3 regions of the Arthrobacter sp. KNU-44 genome follow, and region 1 is predicted to be linked to each of the others. Evidence: riboswitches for the same ligand, from Rfam matches in the RefSeq annotation. Region 1 holds a riboswitch; each other region holds the start of a gene.
What was found. Region 1 has a riboswitch for thiamine pyrophosphate ahead of thiD (bifunctional hydroxymethylpyrimidine kinase/phosphomethylpyrimidine kinase). Riboswitches for the same ligand answer to the same signal wherever they lie in the genome.

Region 1 (6,293 bases):
CGGGCATCGTTATTGGCCAGGTTCGGGCTGGCGGGGCTCGGCATGGTTGGCTGTCCTTTTCTGGATGGCCCGGCGCGGGACCGGGGACTGCTCTTGGGAGGATTCTAGCCGCGGAGGCTGGAGGACGCGTCCAGCGAACGCGGCGGCACGGAAGCTTTCAGGGCGTGCTTCCTGCCGGGAGTGCGGGCGTGTGAGAGAATGAACATGGCCGGAAGCCGATCCACATGCGGAATCCGGTCCGGTATCTTGTTCCCAAGACCGCCAGCCATATGCAGGGCATGCCCAGGATCCAATGATCCCCGGTAGCGCCGCAGTGACAATGGACGGCACCTGGTTGTGGCATTAGAACAACGGGTTTGGAGCGAAGCCGGCTTTCCGTGGATGCCGCACCCCCATGCTGGTGCGAACCGGAAAGACTACTACTGACTTCTGTCAACGCCTGCGGGTTTTGACAATATTGCCTCTCTGGGCACCGGATGTGGCGGTTGCGCAAGGGCAGGAGTGTTGCCACATATGGATAACGAGCAAGTTGTAGCCGCCGCCGAAGATGCGGCGTCCACCGAGACCACTGAAGCACCCAAAAAGGTCACCCGCACCCGCCGCAAGGCTGCACCGAAGACGGTTACCGCGGATGAAGCCCCCGACGCCGGAGCTGCCGCAGCCGCCGCTGAGCCGCTCACCGAAGCGACGGACGCCGAAGCGCCCAAGGCTCCCGTCCGGCGCACAAGGGCTCGAAAGAAGGTCGAAACTTCCGAGCCGCTGCCAGGTTTCGCCGAAGAAGCTTCCACGGAAGGTGGCGAGGCTCCGAAGGCTGCCGCCGCCGTCGAGCCTGAAGTAGCGGCAGAAGCCGAAGCTGCCTCCGAGAAGCCGGTCCGCCGCCGTCGTGCGACGAGGGCGAAGAGCCCCGAACCCGTCGCCGAGGAAGCCCCGGTTGAATCACCGCCTGCCGAGGTTGCGCCGGGCGAAGAAAACGCTGTGGTCGCGGAAATCGCGCTCGAGGAAACCACCGGGGAACCGTCCGTCGAGGCGGAAGCCGCAAGCCCGATCGCTTCGTTGTTCATGGAACCTGGCTCCGTCACGTCCATGATCTTCCAGGCGCCGGACTTGAGCGCCGTTGCCCGGCCGGCCGTCGTCGAAGAGGAACCGCAGGCTGACGCCGAAGAAGTTTCCGAGGACAACGAACTGGACGAAGCCGGCAGCCGCCGTCGCCGTCGCAGCCGTGGGCGTCGTGGACGCCGGGGCAACGAGCGCGATGAAGCCACGGGAGAAGAAACGTCCGCGGAATCCGAGGACGAGACAGAAGCCGGCACCGAGGAAATCCTCGAAGAGGGCGTAACCTCCCGCCGGCGTCGGCGCCGTCGTCGTGGCGATCAGGACCTGGAGCTGACGGGTGGCGGAGACGACGATCCCCCCAACACTGTCACGCGTGTCCGTGCCCCCCGCGCACACGTTGAGTCCACCAGCAGCTCCGACCGCGTCACGAGCGTCAAGGGCTCCACTCGCCTTGAAGCCAAGAAGCAGCGCCGCCGCGAGTCCCGCGAGACCGGCCGCCGCCGCCAGGTCATCACCGAGGCCGAATTCCTGGCCCGCCGTGAGTCCGTCGACCGCCAGATGATCGTTCGGCAGCGCGACGACAGGATCCAGATCGGTGTCCTGGAAGACGGCGTGCTCGCAGAGCACTTCGTGTCCAAGACACAGCAGGATTCCCTGATCGGCAACGTCTACCTGGGCAAGGTCCAGAACGTGCTGCCGTCGATGGAAGCCGCGTTCGTCGACATTGGACGCGGCCGCAATGCCGTGCTGTACGCCGGTGAAGTCAACTGGGATGCCGTCACCTTGGAAGGCAAGCCGCGCCGGATCGAAAACGCCCTGAAATCAGGCGATTCCGTGTTGGTCCAGGTCACCAAGGACCCCGTGGGTCACAAGGGCGCACGCCTGACGAGCCAGATTTCGCTCCCAGGCCGCTACCTTGTGTACGTACCGGGCGGGTCAATGACCGGTATCTCCCGCAAGCTGCCCGACGTCGAGCGCAACCGCCTGAAGAAGATCCTCAAGGACCGCCTCCCGGAGAACGCGGGCGTCATTGTTCGCACCGCCGCGGAGGGTGCTTCCGAGGAAGAGCTGACGCACGACATCAACCGCCTGCGGGCCCAGTGGGAAGGCATCGAAAGCCAGTCCACGTCCACCAAGATCTTGGCGCCGGAACTGCTGTACGGCGAACCGGACCTGACCATCAAGGTGGTCCGCGACGTCTTCAACGAGGACTTCTCCAAGCTCATCGTCTCCGGCGACGAAGCCTGGGACACCATCGAAGCCTACGTCACCTACGTGGCGCCGGACCTGGTGGGACGCCTCGAAAAGTGGACCTCGGATCAGGACATCTTCTCGGCATGGCGCGTTGACGAACAGATCCACAAGGCATTGGAGCGCAAGGTCTTCCTGCCCTCCGGTGGTTCGCTCGTCATCGACCGCACCGAGGCCATGACGGTTGTTGACGTCAACACCGGGAAGTTCACCGGCAGCGGTGGCAACCTCGAGGAAACCGTCACCAAGAACAACCTTGAGGCTGCCGAGGAAGTGGTCCGTCAGCTGCGCTTGCGCGACATCGGCGGAATCATCGTCATCGACTTCATCGACATGGTCCTGGAATCCAACCGCGATCTCGTATTGCGCCGCTTGGTCGAGTGCCTCGGCCGGGACCGCACCAAGCACCAGGTCGCCGAAGTGACGTCCCTTGGCTTGGTCCAGATGACGCGCAAGCGCATGGGCACGGGCCTGCTGGAAGTCTTCGGCGAGCAGTGCGAAACCTGCGCCGGTCGGGGAATCGTCACGCACGACGAGCCTGTGGAGCACCGTCGGGCCAACGTGGTGGCAGCTGAACACCACCACCCACGCACGGAGTCACAGCCGACCGTCCGCCCCGAGCAGCGCAAGCGTCGCCGCGGCAGGGGCACCGGTCAGGGAACTGCCGAACTCCCGATCACCCCACCTGTGCCGGTCCACAGCGTGGAATCCACCGATCCGAACCGCCAGGCGGCCACCCGCGCAGCCCTTGCCACCATCGCGGCGGCAGCCCACGCAGCCCACCTGCACGACGACGAGCTCCACCACACGGCGGAATTGCTCGCCGACGGGCACGTAGCAGAAGCAACCCCGGTCCAGGCACCCCCGGCCCAGGCTCCTGCTGCTGCTTCGAGTAGCGAGGAACGTTCGAAGCCTGTGCTGCGATTCGGCGGCGAGGAAGTTGCGTTGCCCTTCGTCCACCACGAAGAGGAGCCAGCGAGTGGTGCACCTGCCATGAGCCTGGACCTCTTGGCACAGGCATTCGCGGGCCTCGGAGAAGCTCCCGACACTGCGACGACGGCAACTGAGGCCGAGGAAGCGCCCGCGGGGACCCCCGCGGCCGTTGCAAGCGGAGAATCCCCGGAAGCGGGTTCGCGCGGACGCCGAGGCCGTCGCAACCGCAGCGCCAGCCGGGCCCAGGGTGCCGCCAACGCCACCAACGTTGAGCACCACGAGGTTGCCGCGGCCGCCTCCGGTGGGGCAGCGCACGAGGCCAAGGCGACGGACGCTGCTCCAGCCAAGTCGACGGCGGCAGCGGAACCGATCATCCTCGGGGTCGGCGTGCCCAAGTCCGAACTCTAACCGCAGTTTCCTGCCCGAAGCCCCGGCCGTTTCCGCTCCTGTGGAAACCACCGGGGCTTCGGCGTTGCCGGCCAATTCACCGGACTCCGAGAATCCGGTTGCAAAGGGCGATTTCAGCGGGCGAGGCGTGATCCGGGTTAAGCTAGGGGACTGACACGGGGTGCCGCGCACCAAGCCGGCTGAGACCAGACCCGTTGAACCTGTCCGGTTAGCACCGGCGAAGGGATGTCTTGCATGACTGTTTCAGCGCAATCAGCCGTCTACCCGCTCAAGGCCATCCAGCGAGCTATCCCGAGGGTCCTCAGCATTGCCGGCTCGGATCCTTCGGGTGGTGCCGGGATCCAGGCAGACCTCAAGAGCATTGCGGCCAACGGAGGCTATGGCATGGCCGTGATCACGGCGCTCACGGTACAAAATACGCAGGGCGTCACGGCCGTCCATGTGCCTCCCGTGGAATTCCTGCGCCAGCAATTGGATGCGATTAGCGACGACATCACCGTCGATGCGGTCAAAATCGGCATGCTCGGGGACGCGGCCGTCATCCACGAAGTCCGTCGCTGGCTCGGCGAGGCGCGCCCCGCCGTCGTCGTGCTGGATCCGGTGATGATCGCGACCAGTGGCGACCGGCTCCTGGCGGAGTCCGCTGAAACCGCGCTGCGGGAACTTCTGCCCCTCGCTGACCTGGTGACCCCCAACCTTCCTGAATTGGCCATGCTGCTTGGCGAGCCTGTTGCCATTGACTGGGCATCAGCGTTGGAGCAAGGCAAACGCCTGGCTGCAGCCTGCGGAAACACCGTCCTGGTGAAGGGCGGCCATCTGCAGGGAGAGGGCTGCCCCGACGCCCTGGTCAACACCGAAGGAGTCCTGAGCCAGGACGTGGTGGAATTCGCCGGTCAACGCGTGGAGACCCGCAACAGCCATGGCACGGGATGTTCCCTGTCGTCGGCCATGGCGACGGCCAAGGCACGGCTCGGCGATTGGGAGTCTGCCTTGCGCGTAGTCAAGCCCTGGCTTCAGGGGGCGCTGACCCAGTCCGAGGTGCTGGAAGTGGGGAAGGGCAATGGGCCGATCCATCATTTCCACGCGCTCCAGCAGGACCTTCATCCGGGGGACTTTGCCGTCCGGATGTGGGACGCCGCCCAAACGGAACTCGCGGCCATTTATGGCCTGGACTTCATCCGGCATTTGCAAACCGGCGGCCTCAGCGAAGCGCAGTTCAGCTATTACCTCTCGCAGGATGCGATCTACCTCAACGGCTATTCCCGGGTCCTGGCGCGGGCAAGCGCCCTCGCGCCCAGCGAAACCGAACAGCTGTTCTGGGCCCGCGGTTCGCAGATGTGCCTTGAAGTCGAGTCCGAGCTGCACCGGAATTGGCTCAGCGGACGCCAGGTAAGCGGAGAACTGGGTCCAGTCACCAAGGCCTACGTGGACCACTTGCTGGCCGCGTCGGCGTCGGGCAGCTATGCAGTCCTGCTGGCCGCCGTGCTTCCCTGCTACTGGTTGTACGCCGAAGTGGGACAGCAGCTCCACCTTGGCTATATTCAGGCGGGAGCGTCGGACGAGCACCCTTACGCGGACTGGCTGCGCACGTACGCCGACGAAGCATTCGCCGAGGCCACCCGCAAGGCGATCGACATCACGGATGCCGCTGCGCAGGCCGCGTCGCCAGGGGAGCGCACGGCAATGATGGAGGCTTTCACCCAATCCTGCCGGTATGAAACGGCGTTCTTCGATGCTCCAAGGTTGCACGGCTGATCCCGGTTCCTGGCGCGGAAGCGCCGGATGAAGCGCCTGTTCCGGCGGGCGCTGCTGCGTGTCGGCGTCAGGATCCGAGCTTTTCCCCGCAGGCAGGGTAAGGTGGACGGGCACGGTACCGGATGGCGACATAGCCAGTCTGTGGCAGCCATCACGTGGCAGCCTCCGGACCTGGCCTCATTTGCAGCCGAAGGCGAAACTAGCGTAATCTAGATCTTCGGTGCTTACGCCAACACTTGGGTTATGCCCCTAGAAACCGTTCATTTGGAACTTACCTTCCATTTGGAACTATTCGAGGGATGACTCATGGATTCCGTACCGGAGTCCACGGCGTTGAGGCACAGCGTGAACCAGGCCCGTTTTCGGATCGGGGTTCCGCACGCAAATTTAGTAATAAACGTCGAGAGAAGTGAGTGCCCAAGTGGTGTACGCGATTGTCCGCGCAGGCGGCCGCCAAGAAAAGGTTTCCGTTGGAGACTACGTAACCCTGAACCGCGTCCCCGGTGGAGCCGGCAGCACCCTTGAGCTGCCCGCACTGCTCCTGGTGGACGGTGACAAGGTCACCTCCGCTGCTGCGGATCTGGCCAAGGTCAAGGTTACGGCTGAGATCCTCGAAGACCTCCGTGGTCCGAAGATCGTCATCCAGAAGTTCAAGAACAAGACCGGCTACAAGAAGCGCCAGGGTCACCGTCAAGAACTCACCAAGATCAAGATCACCGGTATCAAGTAACCACTGGTTGCTGTTCAGGTTTTCAACAGATTCCCCAGAATTTAAAGGCAGGCATTTCAAATGGCACATAAAAAAGGCGCGAGCTCCACTCGCAACGGTCGTGACTCCAACGCCCAGTACCTCGGCGTAAAGCGCTTCGGTGGCCAGGTCGTTTCCGCAGGCG
Region 2 (6,293 bases), 450 kb from region 1:
CACCATCGCCTCAGGCTTCATCGTCTGGGGAACTGACAAACACCGTGGCACGTACGGAATCACCCTGCCCGCTGGTGTTTCCGTTGCCGTCGCCATGCTGAGTTGGATGATTTTCATCCAACTTGGCTTTGGCTACCAGCCTGGCGTGACGTGGATCCCGTGGGTCCTGCCGGTCATTCTTGGAACCGTGGCGGCCGCGGTGGCCTCCTACTTCCTGGGCCGTCATCGGACCCGGCACGACACCACCCAGCTGACCGCGGCGCTGCGACTCTAGCTGGCGCTGCGACTCTAGCTCCAGATCCGGCTCAAGGGGTTGCTTCCGGTTTGGCCACTGCCCCCACTTCCGCGGCTGCTTCGCTGGCGCTCGTGGCCGCCCGGATGTCGCGTTGGGTCACCTCGCTCCCGGCGTCATGGGAGGTGTAGCGGATGAACACCCGGTTGTACCGCCAGTCCAGGTCCGGGTGATGGTTCTGCTGTTCGGCGATGCGCCCGACGGCGGCAATCAGCTCGAGTGCGGCAGCCGACGTCGGGCATTTGTAGACGGTGGCGAGTCCGCCCAGGCGGTACCGCCAGTCCGGCAGTTCCGCCAGGGCGTCGTCGATCGCGGACTTGCTGAGGATGTCATCTTTGCCGGCCATCCGGGGCTCCTTCGCTGACGTGGAATTCGCAGGAATCCCCGGAGCGGCCAGCGTAGGCCTCTAGAGGAACTCGGCCCGGCCTTCCATCGCCGAGGACGCCAGGGCGTGTTCCCGGCGCGGGATGCGGCCGGCCTGCTTCGCCAGCCTACCGGCGATGACAGCGTGTTTGAAGGCTTCGCCCATCTGCACCGGGTTCTGCGCACGGGTCACCGCGGTTGCCAGCAGCACGGCGTCGCAACCGAGCTCCATGGCGAGTGCGGCGTCGGACGCGGTTCCGATGCCGGCGTCGAGTACTACCGGCACAGAAGCCCGGGACACAATGAGTTCGATGTTGTGGGGATTCAGGATGCCCAGTCCGGTGCCGATAGGCGCGCCCAAGGGCATCACCGCTGTGGCTCCGAGGTTTTCCAATCGAAGCGCCAGCACGGGGTCGTCGTTGGTGTAGGCGAAGACCTTGAAGCCGCGGTCCACCAGCTTCTCCGTTGCGTCCACGAGCTCCACTGCGTCAGGCAGCAGCGTCTGTTCGTCGGCGATGACCTCGAGCTTCACCCAATCCGTTTCCAGCGCCTCCCGTGCAAGCTCGGCTGTCATGACAGCATCCTTGGCGGTAAAACAGCCGGCCGTGTTGGGCAGGACACGGATGCCATGGTCCACGAGCAACTGGAAGAGCGAACCTGTTTCGGTCGGCGAGTATCTCCGCATGGCAACGGTGGTGAGTTCGGTGCCCGAGGCCAGCAACGCCGCCCCCAGGCCGTCCAGGCTCGGGGCTCCGCCGGTGCCCATGATGAGGCGAGAGCCGAACTCGACACCGTCGATCACCAGGGCGTCGGTTCGGGTGCTTGCTTCGTGTGTGCTTGCTGTCGTCATGGTTCAGCCTCCCTGTACTGCGGTAACGATTTCGAGTTCGTCGCCCTCTGCGAGCGCGGTGGCAGCCCACTGGCTGCGCGGGACCACTTCGGAATTGCGTGCGACGGCGACGCCGATCTTGCGTCCGTCAGCCGCCTGGCCGCTGGAGTCCACAACACGTCCGGTGACGTGGCTGACGAGGGTGGTGACAGACGCGTCGTCGCTCAGTGTGTGGTCTGCGCCGTTCAATTTGATGTTCATGCGTGGTCCTTCGGAAGGGGATTTGAGGTACCGGCCGATGGGCCGTCTGTTGAGGCCCGTGCCGCTGAAAGCTGGTGGGAGAAGCGGTCCGGGCGGAATTTGTTCCACCGGGGATCCGCGGTGCCGTCCATGAGCCCGACGCAGATCTTCGCCGCTGCCGGAGTGAGGAGTACGCCGTGGCGGAAGAAGCCGCTGGCCACGATGAGGCCGGGCACGGTTCTTTCGCGACCTTCCACGCGGCCCAGCAGCGGTGCATTGTCCGGAGTGCCCGGGCGCACTCGGGCAGTTGCTTCCAGAAGTTCCAGTTCGGCCACAGCCGGGACAAGTACCTGGGCGTCGCGGAGCAATTGGTACACACCACCGGCTGACACCGGGTTGGCCGATCCCCCGGACGCCGACAAGCCGTCTTCACGTTGCGTCGCGCCGATCACCACCGTCCCGTCGTCGCGGGGCACGATATAGACGGGCACTCCGCGCACCATTCCCCGGACCGTGGCGGTGACCAGGGGTTGCAGGTGCTCCGGGACGCGCAACCGCAGTATGTCGCCATAGACCGGACGCAGCGGGAGTGACAATCCCTCCGGCAGGCCGTTCAAGCGGGCGGCATCCAGTCCGTTGGCTACCACTGTTTCCGTGGCGAGCACTTCGATTCCTGAGCCGAGCACGGCCCCGACGACGCGCCCGTCCTCCCACAGGAGGCCCGCCGCAGTGTCGTGGATCGCAAAACCGTCATCGGCCCCCGGAATCCAGCTGGAATCGCCGGGCTGGTGGTCTGCCAGCGCGCCCAGAATCGCGGCCGAAAGCCGGCGTGGATCCACTTGGTGGTCGCCCGGGATGTCGAAGGCGCAGGAAATCTGCGGGCTCAGCAGCGGCTCACGCTCCCGCGCCTCGCGCAACCGCACGGATTCCACCACCAGGCCATTGGCCAGCTGGACATCCCGGAGATCGGCGAGCGCCCGGCGGTCCGCAGCGTCCGCGCCGACGGCGAGGGTCGGCGTCGTACGGTAACCCGTGCTGCGGCCGATGCTCGAGCCGGTCACATTGCGTTCGAAGTCCGGCCACAATACCGACGATTCGAGCATTAGCTCCAGGAGGTCCTCTTCCTGGTAGTGCAATTCGCTGACCGGCGCCAGCATTCCCGCCGCCGCGAACGTAGCGCCGCTGGCTGGTGCGGGATCGATGAGGGCAACCGAACGGCCGGATCTGCGGGCTTCCCACGCGATGCCGAGGCCAATGACACCGCCCCCGATCACCGCGACATCCGCGCGCAGGGGTTCGTGCTGGCTGTTCACTTCGTCCATGGAGTCCTTCCCTACGCCGGTATTAGCCGGATCAGGTCAAGCGGTCGGCGCTGAAGCCCTCTCAGCCGCGCGGCGATTGTGACTGCCGCCGCGGCTCCCGCGGTACCTGCCCAGTTTAGAGGAACTACTCTGTTTCCATGACCCAGCACGATGTCCACACCACCGCCCGCCTGTACCTCTGCACCGACGCCCGCAAACCACAGGGTGATTTTGAGCAGTTTGTCGATGCCGCATTCGAAGGCGGCGTGGACATCATCCAGCTGCGCGACAAGACGATTGAAGCGGCGGAAGAACTCGAACTCCTGGAGATCCTGCAATCCGTGGCCCATCGTCACGGCCGTCTCTGGGCAGTCAACGACCGCGCGGACGTAGCATCCCTCTCCGGCGCGCCGGTGTTCCATATCGGCCAAAAGGACATTCCGCTGCGCTCTGCCCGGAAATTGCTCCACGACCCCACCATCATCGGCCTCTCCACGCACACGCCGGAACAGATTGACGCCGCCATCGCCGCGTCGCCTGGCCGCAGCGGCCTGGACTACTTCTGCGTCGGGCCGGTGTGGGCCACCCCCACGAAGCCGGGACGCTCCGCCGTCGGGCTCGATCTGGTGAAGTACGCTGCCAACGCGGTGAAGCAGGCAGACGAAGAGACCGTCGGGGGCGTCGTGCTCCCCTGGTTTGCGATCGGCGGGATCGATCTCGGCAACGTGGAAGAGGTAGTTAGGGCCGGCGCCAGCCGCATCGTGGTGGTGCGGGCAATCACCGAAGCGCAGGATCCGACGGCAGCTGCCCAGGCGCTCCTGGCTGCCCTGGACGCAGCGGCGGCCTAGCGAGACGCCGCGAGATTTTGGAGTTACCCTGACTTTCGTGTCACACCAGCGGATAGCCCCGAATGTCAGCGAAACGTCGAACCAGCTTGCGGAAGCGCTGGCGGCGCTGCGGACTGAACTCGAGCTGCCCGCAGGTTATCCCGCTGAAGCGCTGCGCGACGCTGAAGCCGCGGTTTCCGGACACGCCCTGCCGGCGCAGGACTTCACGGATGTTCCATTCATCACGATCGACCCGGCTTCTTCCACGGATCTCGACCAGGCCCTCTTTATAGACAGGTCCGGCGATGGTTACAGGGTTTTCTACGCCATCTCCGATGTGCCCTCCTTTGTACCCCCGGGAGGAGCGCTCGACGCCGAGACCCGCCACCGCGGGCAAACGTACTATGCCCCGGACGGCCGCATACCGCTGCACCCCGAGATCATCAGCGAGCATGCCGGAAGCCTGTTGGCCGGCCAGACGTGCGGCGCGTTCGTGTGGGACTTCGAACTCGATGCCGAGGCAGAGTTCCGCACCGTCTCCGTGCGTCGGGCAAGCGTACGCAGCCGCGCCAAACTCAGCTACAAGGGTGTGCAGGCGGAGATCGATTCCGGAAGGGCTGATCCCATCCTGCAGCTGCTCAAGGAGGTCGGGCTCAAGCGGGTGGAACTCGAACGCCGCCGCGGCGGCGCAAGCCTGAACATGCCTGAACAGGAAATCGTCCAACTGCCCGACGGCGGGGGGTACAGGATCGTCGCAGCCCCCTCGCTGCCGGTTGAGGACTGGAACGCCCAGATTTCGCTCATGACCGGGATGGCCGCCGCCCAGCTGATGCTCGATGGCAAAGTGGGGATTTTGCGCACCATGCCGGCCCCCGATGAGCGCTCGCTGCTCCATTTCAAACGGCAAACGGGGGCGCTCGGCAAGCCCTGGACCGAGGGGACGAGCTATGGAGCGTACCTGCGGACCCTCGATGCCAAGGACCCCCGGCAACTGGCCATCCTCCATTCAGCAGGGCTGCTTTTCCGTGGTGCCGGCTACACACCCTTCGACGGCGAGGTACCGGGCAGCGTCATGCAGTCAGCCATCGGGGCACCCTATGCCCACACCACCGCGCCGTTGCGCCGGCTTGTCGATCGTTTTGTGCTGGTCATCTGCGAAGCTCTGAGTAATGGAACAGAGATCCCTGCATGGGCCCGGAATGCTTTGCCGACCCTGCCGGTGATCATGGCGTCTTCCGACCAGCTTGCCGCCAAAATGGAACGCCTGGCCTTGGACACGGTGGAGGCAGCGCTCCTGGTGAACCACATCGGACAGGAATTCGACGCCGTAGTGATTTCCGGATCGAAGCCCGCCAAGAACAACGGAAACGGTAACGGGAACAGCGCCAATGGCAACAACGGTAATGGCAATGGGAACGGAGCCCCGCACGGCCCCTACGGCATCGTCCAGATCGCCGAGCCGGCAGTCACCGCTCGTTGCGACGGCGAAATGGAGTCGGGCACTAAGGTCCGTGTGAAACTGCTGGACGCGGACATTGCAACCCGCCAAATCACCTTCGAACTGATCCCGTAGCGCACTCCGTTCGCAGGCCCGGGACCGGGATCCGGGGATTATCGCGCCCAGACGTTAGACTGAGTGAGTAGTAATGGATGCCCGGTCGTTGATTCAGTTAATTTTTTGACATCAACAAGCCCGCCCCTACGCGATCTTGAGATACACCAACTGGTCCCCAGTGCCAGTATTTAGATAGCCCGCGATCGGCTTCCACTGGATTTGCTTGCGCCCATCCGTGCTCCGGAACGGCCCTGCCACAACCGTTGAGCACGCAGCGCAGCCCAAATGAATAAGGAAAACTCCACTGTGAGTGAATTGCACACCCATGAAGTTCTGACCGACGGAACCGAAACAATCGAACCCGAGGAAACCATTTCCTCGGACGAAACACCCCACGAGATCGCAGAAAAGACCTTCGCCGACTACAACGTCCGCGCCGACATCGTTGAGTCCCTCGCCGACGCCGGAATCACCCACCCGTTCCCCATCCAGTCCATGACGCTCCCGGTCGCCCTAGGCGGTCACGACATCATCGGCCAGGCTAAGACCGGTACTGGAAAGACTCTCGGATTCGGCATTCCGGCACTGCAGCGGGTCGTCGGACCGGACGACGCCGGGCACGACAAGCTCGCTGTCCCGGGTGCACCCCAGGCCCTCGTGATTGTTCCTACTCGCGAACTCGCCGTTCAGGTGGCCAACGATCTCCAGACGGCGTCCCGGAAGCGCAACGCCCGCATCGCCACCATCTATGGCGGCCGCGCATATGAGCCCCAGATCGAAGCCCTGCAAAAGGGCGTCGAGGTTGTTGTCGGCACTCCCGGCCGTCTGATCGACCTCTACAAGCAGAAGCACCTGAACCTCAAGAACGTTCGCATGGTGATTCTCG
Region 3 (6,293 bases), 1.4 Mb from region 1:
GTAACCAATGCCGTGGTCGCGGTTCCCCTGCGTAGCCATTCCGACCTCATAATGACCGCCACAGGCCACGTGATTTCGCTGATTCCGGGTTCCTTGGTGGTGGAGGTGGATCGCTCAACGTCCACGCTCTATATCCACGGGCTCAATGTCCGCAACGATGTGGACACCGCCAAGCTGCGCAAGGAAGTCCAGGACACGGAGGCCTCGCTGATCCGGATCATGGGTACCCGAGCGGAAATGGACGCACTCCAGGCCGAAGGCTGGCCTGCGACGAGGGGAGTTGGCTCATGAAAGACATCGTGCTGATCGTCACGGCGGTGATTCTCAGCCTCGCGGCGGCAGGCGCGATCTACCGGATCGCCGTCGGGCCGTCCCTGCTGGACCGGGTGCTTGCCTCGGACGTCCTGCTCGCCATACTGGGCGCCGCGCTGGCCATCGACATGGCCGTCAACAGGCACCTCAACAACCTCGTGCTGCTCGTCGCGCTGACGCTGATCGGGTTCGTTGGCTCGGTGACGGTGGCCCGCTTCGTGGCCGACCGAAGGGGACAGGTCAATGACTCCTAATGCCACCGGAGTTGACGCAGTGATCGATGCGGTCACCGCAGTGCTGCTGATTGTTGGTGCGCTGATGTCATTGGGCGCGGCAATCGGCCTGTTGCGGTTCCCGGACCTCATGAGCCGCATGCACGCGGCCACCAAGCCGCAAGTGTTGGGGCTGTTCCTCGTCTTGGCGGCCATCGGGCTGCAGATGCGCGAATGGTGGGTGTGGCCGATCCTGGCGGTGGCCTGGATCTTCCAGCTGCTGACCGTGCCCGTATCCGCACACATGGTGGGCCGCGCAGGCTACCGGACCAAGCACCTCCACCGCGAGTTGCTGAGCATAGACGAACTTGAGGCCGTGGTGCTGCGGGCTGCCGGTCAACGGGCAGCGGAGAAAGCTCAGGAAACGGGACCGGCAATGCCCCACACCGGGAACGGCGGGAGCCCAGCGGCGAACGGCCGGGACGGCGGGCCGTCAGCCTAGACGATGTCCTGCGTCTTCGAGAAACGCGAGATGGCGCGCTGTGTACTGCGGCTTGCGAAAACCTGGATGACTGCGCTGACGGTCGCCGAAATCAGCGCAAAGGTCAGCGCCGAGCGCAGGCTTGCCTCCATGTCGTCGTGACCCTTGGGAGGCTTCTTGCCGGTGGACTTTTCCCACAACGCATTGACGATCTTGGTGCCGACAAAGCCTGCGCCGATGCTGACGCCAGTGCCGAGCAGCTTGATGAGGAGGTTCATTCCGGGACTCCTTGCGGGAGGAAACAGGACCGTCCCCAGCCTAACCCCACTTCAGGGCAGTTCCGGAGCAACGGTTGGGGATTGGCGCCTCAGCCGGAAGAACTCCTCCAAAGCTCCAGGCTTTGGACGGACGGGCACGATGTCACGGTCCTCGGCCAGTATCGCTTCCACCGTGCCGAGAGCGAGGAGCTCATCCAGCAGCGCCAACGTGGGCGGCATGAGCTTAAGGGTTCCGGCGGCTTCGGCATCCAGGATCCCGCGGACCGGCATCCACAAGGACGATGACGCTTCCGTGGTTTGGTGCCTTGGTTCGGCACCGGAAAGCGGGCAGGCAAGGTAGAAGTATGTGTCGAAGCGCTTGGGCTGGTCTGCGGGGGTGACCCAGTTGGCCCACGGGCGGAGGGTGGCGGCGTCGAGCTTCAGCCCGGCCTCTTCGAACACCTCGCGCTGTGCGGCCGCCAGCACCCGGCCGGCGTTGAACCGGGCCGAAGCGGGCTCGACGGCGATGCTGCTCCGGTGCCATGCGGCGGTGTGCCGCTCGACGACGTCGTCCTCGAAGTCCCAGCCGGAGCTGTCCGCCTGGTCCACTCGTCCCCCGGGGAAGACGACCATGCCCGCGGCGAAATCCATCGTGGTCACGCGGTGCTGCACGAACACCTCCAGGCCGCGCCCGGCATCCGCCGGAACCTCCGGGTCTGACTGAACCGTGTGAACGGGGGCCTCGCGGACCAGGATCACGCTCGCGGCGAGCCTAGGTTCGGCCACCGTGGTGCTGTTCGCTTCGTCAATGCCTGCCAAGACCGCTCCTTTGCCCGCGTTGCGTCACATTCTGCTGGATCATTCTCCCAGCTTCTGCGCCCGCCCGCGCCATTCCGGGCCCTGCCCGCGTCCGGCCGGCGAGTGATCCAGCAGAATCCGTCGTGTGACCGTTCCGCGTAGGCCAGCACAGCGCCCGCAACCCCGCCAAGGTGTAAACTGAACCACGCCCAAAAGGGTGGATTGATAACGACAGGGGAGCGCCGCCGTCGGGCTCGCAGCAATGCGGTACGGATGACGGGCGCTGAGAGTGCGGACAGCCGCAGACCCTCGAACCTGATCCGGCTAGTACCGGCGCAAGGGAGTCGAGTTCTCATAGTGTCCGGACCGGCGCGGCGGAAGCCGCTCGCAGGCAACCGGAAACACTTTCCCCTCCTGTTCCTCAGGAGGACAAAATGACTGGTATTTCTGCAAGGCCGGGCCTCACCAAGCCTGGTTACAACTGGCGCGTCGTGGACATCGTCGTGGCGGCACTGATCTCGATCGCCGGTGGCGTGATCTTCTGGGCATGGGACCAGATGGCTCTGGTTGCTACGCCTATGTCTGCCGGCTACCCGCCGCTGAGCGGCCTGATCGCCGGTGGCTGGATGATTCCGGCAGTGCTGGGCATGCTCATCGTCCGCAAGCCCGGTGCGGCAATTTTCTGCGAGACGGTGGCCGCCACCAGTGAGCTCATCATGGGTTCGCAGTACGGCACCACGGTCCTGATCTCGGGCCTGCTCCAGGGTCTCGGCGCGGAACTCATCTTCCTGGCCTTCATGTACAAGAAGTTCAACCTGCCGGTGTCCCTGCTGGCCGGTGCCGGCGCGGGCCTGTTCTGTGGTTTGAACGACTCCTTCCTGCCGTGGGGCTGGAACATCGCCTACGAACCCGTCGACAAGCTCGCGTACATCGTGTTCTGCACGATCTCCGGTGCCGTCATTGCCGGAGCCCTGTCCTGGATCGCGACCCGCGGCCTGGCCAAGACCGGTGTCCTGAGCGCGTTCGCGTCCCGCAAGGCCGCCTCGGAGCCCGTCTTTTCCTGATGCCCAGTCCTGATTCCGGCACCCCTGCTACTGTGCGACCCGCCGCCATTTCCGCGCAAGGCTGGGGCTGGCGGCACGCTGGCCGCACCACGCAGGCCATCCACGCCCTCGACCTGGACATCCGCCCAGGCGAGCGTGTGCTCCTGCTCGGCCCCTCGGGCGCGGGCAAGTCGACGCTCCTGCACGCCTTGGCGGGCGTATTGGGCGAGGAAGGTGACGACGCCGACGAGACCGGCTCGTTGCTGGTGGACGGCGTTTCGCCGAAGGCCCAGCGGGGCCGTGCCGGACTCATGCAACAGGACCCCGAAACCCAGGTGGTGCTTTCCCGGTTGGGCGACGACGTCGCGTTCGGCGCCGAGAACCTTTGCGTGCCGCGGGAAGAGATCTGGACGCGGGTCCATGAAGCGCTCGACGACGTCGGGCTGCGGAATAGTGCGAGCGGCAACTTTGCGCTCGACCACCCGACCTCGGCCCTCTCGGGCGGGCAGAAGCAGCGCCTTGCGCTCGCCGGCATCCTGGCGATGCGGCCCGGCTTGATCCTCCTGGACGAGCCGACCGCCAACCTGGACCCCGCTGGCGTACTGGAGGTCCGCGATGCCGTCGCCCGCTGCCTGGACAAGACCGGCGCCACGTTGGTGGTGGTGGAGCACCGGGTCTCGGTTTGGAAAGACCTCGTGGACCGGATCGTGGTGCTCCAGCCGGGCAGCTCCTCGTCCGCGGGAGGGTCGACGCCTGCGGTGCTTCTGGACGGCGATCCGGACACGGTTCTGGCTCAAGCAAGGGACATGCTCATTGCTGCGGGCGTGTGGGTGCCCGGGTACGTGCCGGCCACCCGGCCACGTTCAGGAACAGGCTATGGCTCGGGGGCCGGCCCCCGGAACGCTGGGGAGCTGCTGCTCGCCACGCAGGAGCTCGCGGTGTCCCGCGAACGGCCACGGCGCCGCGGGTTCAAAACCATCCCGCCCCTTCCTGTGCAGTCCGGACTCGACGCCGAAGTGCTCGCCGGGCAGGCACTGACCATCACCGGTCCCAACGGCGCCGGAAAATCGACCTTCGCGTTGACCCTCGCGGGCTTGTTGGCGCCGGTGTCCGGCACGGTGACTGCCGCCGTCGGGCTCAGCGACGGCGCTGGTAACGACCCCTTCAAGTGGAAGGCCCAGCAGCTGATCTCCCGCATAGGGACCGTGTTCCAGGAGCCTGAGCACCAGTTCGTGACCGGCCGCGTGCTCGACGAGCTCATGTTCGGCCCCAAACACCTTGGCCATGGAGAGGAACGGGTGGACGAATTGCTGGAACGGCTGCGCCTGGGGCATCTCGTGGACGCCAACCCGTACACGCTCTCCGGTGGCGAAAAGCGCCGGCTGTCCGTGGCCACAGTGCTCGCCGCGCACCCACGCGTCCTGGTGCTGGACGAACCCACCTTCGGCCAGGACGCGAACACTTGGGCCGAGCTTGCGTCGTTCCTGTCTGAACTGCTCGACGCCGGCACCTCGGTGGTTTCCGTGACCCATGACCGGGAGTTCAGCTCCGTCCTGGGCGGCACCGAGATGCGGCTCGAGCCTGCGTTCCAAGGCGGGGCCCGGCAGGAAGCGGGTGCGGCATGAGGGAAACCCTGACCCTGCGAGGCAACAATGCACTCCTGACGCGCGCGAATCCGCTGGCCAAGTTCGTGTCGGTCTTCCTGATCACCCTGGTGTTGGCGCTGTCCATCGACCTGGTGTCAGCTTCGACGGCGCTCATCGGCGAACTGGCGTTGTTCCCCCTCGCGGGGCTCACCGTGCGCTTGCTGTGGCAGCGCGGCTGGCCCTTGATTATCGCGGCCGCGCTTGGAGGCTGGAGCACCGCGATCCTGTCGGCGGACAGCGGAAGGATACTGCTCGACGTCGGGATCTGGTCTATCAGCGAAGGCTCGCTTCAGCTGGGACTCGGGTTCATGCTGCGCGGCCTTGCCATAGCGTTGCCGGCCATTCTCCTGATGAGTTGCACCGATCCGACGGACCTTGCCGATGCCCTGGCGCAGAAGGCGAAACTGCCGCACCGTTTTGTCTTGGGCACTTTGGCCGCGCTGCGGCTCGTGGGACTCATGGCGGAGGAGTGGCAGACGATCGGCATGGCACGGCGCGCGCGGGGTGTCGGCTCGCATGGGAGCCCGCCGCAACGGTTCAAGGCCATGCTCGGCCAAAGCTTCGGTTTGTTGGTGCAGGCGATCCGTCGCGCGTCCCGCTTGGCTGTGACTATGGAGGCCAGAGGCTTCGGCGGCGGACGGCGGACTTGGGCGCGCGAATCCTCCTACAGTCGCCTGGACGTCTGGGTTCTCGCTGGCGGGCTGCTCATCGCAGCCGCGGCGGTGCTCGCGGCCCAATGGGCAGGAACGTGGCACTTCGTCTGGCTGAAGCAGCCCAACTAACTCGCATTTGTTGTCGTTTTGGGGCCTCATAACGACAACAACTGCGAGTTACTTGGGGGAGGACGTGTGGCTGGCTTCCGGTGGCCGCGAGCAACGCAACACTCAGGCTCTAGGCCGGATATCGCACGAGACGACTATTCTGCGACAAAATCGGCGAGTTGCGTCACGAAACCTCCGATTGATAGACCATCTGTGATATTTATTGGGTATGACGCAACCGACTGCCGAACATGTAGGTCTCCTTCTTCGCGACGCCCGCGGCGAAAAGGGCTGGACACAAGGACAGCTCGCTTCGGAACTGGGCACCAGCCAAAGCGCCATTGCCCGCATGGAACAGGGCAAGCAGAACCTTAGCCTCCGGATGATCGAGCGACTTGAGTCGATCTTCGGACGAACCATCGTCAAAGTCGGCAAACGGCAGATGACCCACCTGCGCGTGGAGGGCGGACGCACGCTCTTCGGCTCGGTAGACGTCAACAGCAGCAAGAATGCCGGCGTCGCATTGCTTTGCGCGAGCCTCATCAACCGCGGCACCACTATCTTGCGTCGGCTTGCCCGGATCGAAGAAGTCAACCGGATCGTCGAGGTTTTGACCTCAATTGGTGTCGAATGCACCTGGCTGAACGGCAACGATCTTCGCATCCGCCGCCCGGAGACCCTGGACCTTGCCTCCATGGACGTGGAGGCGGCCCGCCGCACCCGTAGCGTCATCATGCTGCTGGGCCCCCTCTTGGATGAGGCGGCCTCGTATCAACTGCCCTA

Region 2: another riboswitch for thiamine pyrophosphate. It lies ahead of thiO (glycine oxidase ThiO); the one in region 1 lies ahead of thiD (bifunctional hydroxymethylpyrimidine kinase/phosphomethylpyrimidine kinase).
Region 3: another riboswitch for thiamine pyrophosphate. It lies ahead of ACSVHC_RS12925 (ECF transporter S component); the one in region 1 lies ahead of thiD (bifunctional hydroxymethylpyrimidine kinase/phosphomethylpyrimidine kinase).

What each region holds. Positions count from the first base shown of each region.
Region 1 covers NZ_JBPXNG010000002.1:3,964,464-3,970,756, forward strand. Annotated here, with positions in the region: gene ACSVHC_RS19625 (vitamin K epoxide reductase family protein) at 1-44, opposite strand, end outside; gene ACSVHC_RS19630 (Rne/Rng family ribonuclease) at 514-3,645, shown strand; TPP riboswitch at 3,792-3,888, shown strand; gene thiD (bifunctional hydroxymethylpyrimidine kinase/phosphomethylpyrimidine kinase) at 3,880-5,400, shown strand; gene rplU (50S ribosomal protein L21) at 5,822-6,130, shown strand; gene rpmA (50S ribosomal protein L27) at 6,191-6,293, shown strand, end outside.
Region 2 covers NZ_JBPXNG010000002.1:3,511,381-3,517,673, reverse strand. Annotated here, with positions in the region: gene ACSVHC_RS17545 (hypothetical protein) at 1-274, shown strand, start outside; gene ACSVHC_RS17540 (4a-hydroxytetrahydrobiopterin dehydratase) at 306-638, opposite strand; gene ACSVHC_RS17535 (thiazole synthase) at 699-1,505, opposite strand; gene thiS (sulfur carrier protein ThiS) at 1,509-1,745, opposite strand; gene thiO (glycine oxidase ThiO) at 1,742-3,046, opposite strand; TPP riboswitch at 3,038-3,157, opposite strand; gene thiE (thiamine phosphate synthase) at 3,184-3,873, shown strand; gene ACSVHC_RS17515 (RNB domain-containing ribonuclease) at 3,911-5,425, shown strand; gene ACSVHC_RS17510 (DEAD/DEAH box helicase) at 5,714-6,293, shown strand, end outside.
Region 3 covers NZ_JBPXNG010000002.1:2,548,609-2,554,901, forward strand. Annotated here, with positions in the region: gene ACSVHC_RS12900 (Na+/H+ antiporter subunit E) at 1-291, shown strand, start outside; gene ACSVHC_RS12905 (monovalent cation/H+ antiporter complex subunit F) at 288-566, shown strand; gene mnhG (monovalent cation/H(+) antiporter subunit G) at 556-1,026, shown strand; gene ACSVHC_RS12915 (DUF4235 domain-containing protein) at 1,023-1,283, opposite strand; gene ACSVHC_RS12920 (NUDIX hydrolase) at 1,335-2,081, opposite strand; TPP riboswitch at 2,284-2,420, shown strand; gene ACSVHC_RS12925 (ECF transporter S component) at 2,495-3,124, shown strand; gene ACSVHC_RS12930 (ABC transporter ATP-binding protein) at 3,124-4,728, shown strand; gene ACSVHC_RS12935 (energy-coupling factor transporter transmembrane component T family protein) at 4,725-5,531, shown strand; gene ACSVHC_RS12940 (UDP-N-acetylglucosamine 1-carboxyvinyltransferase) at 5,740-6,293, shown strand, end outside.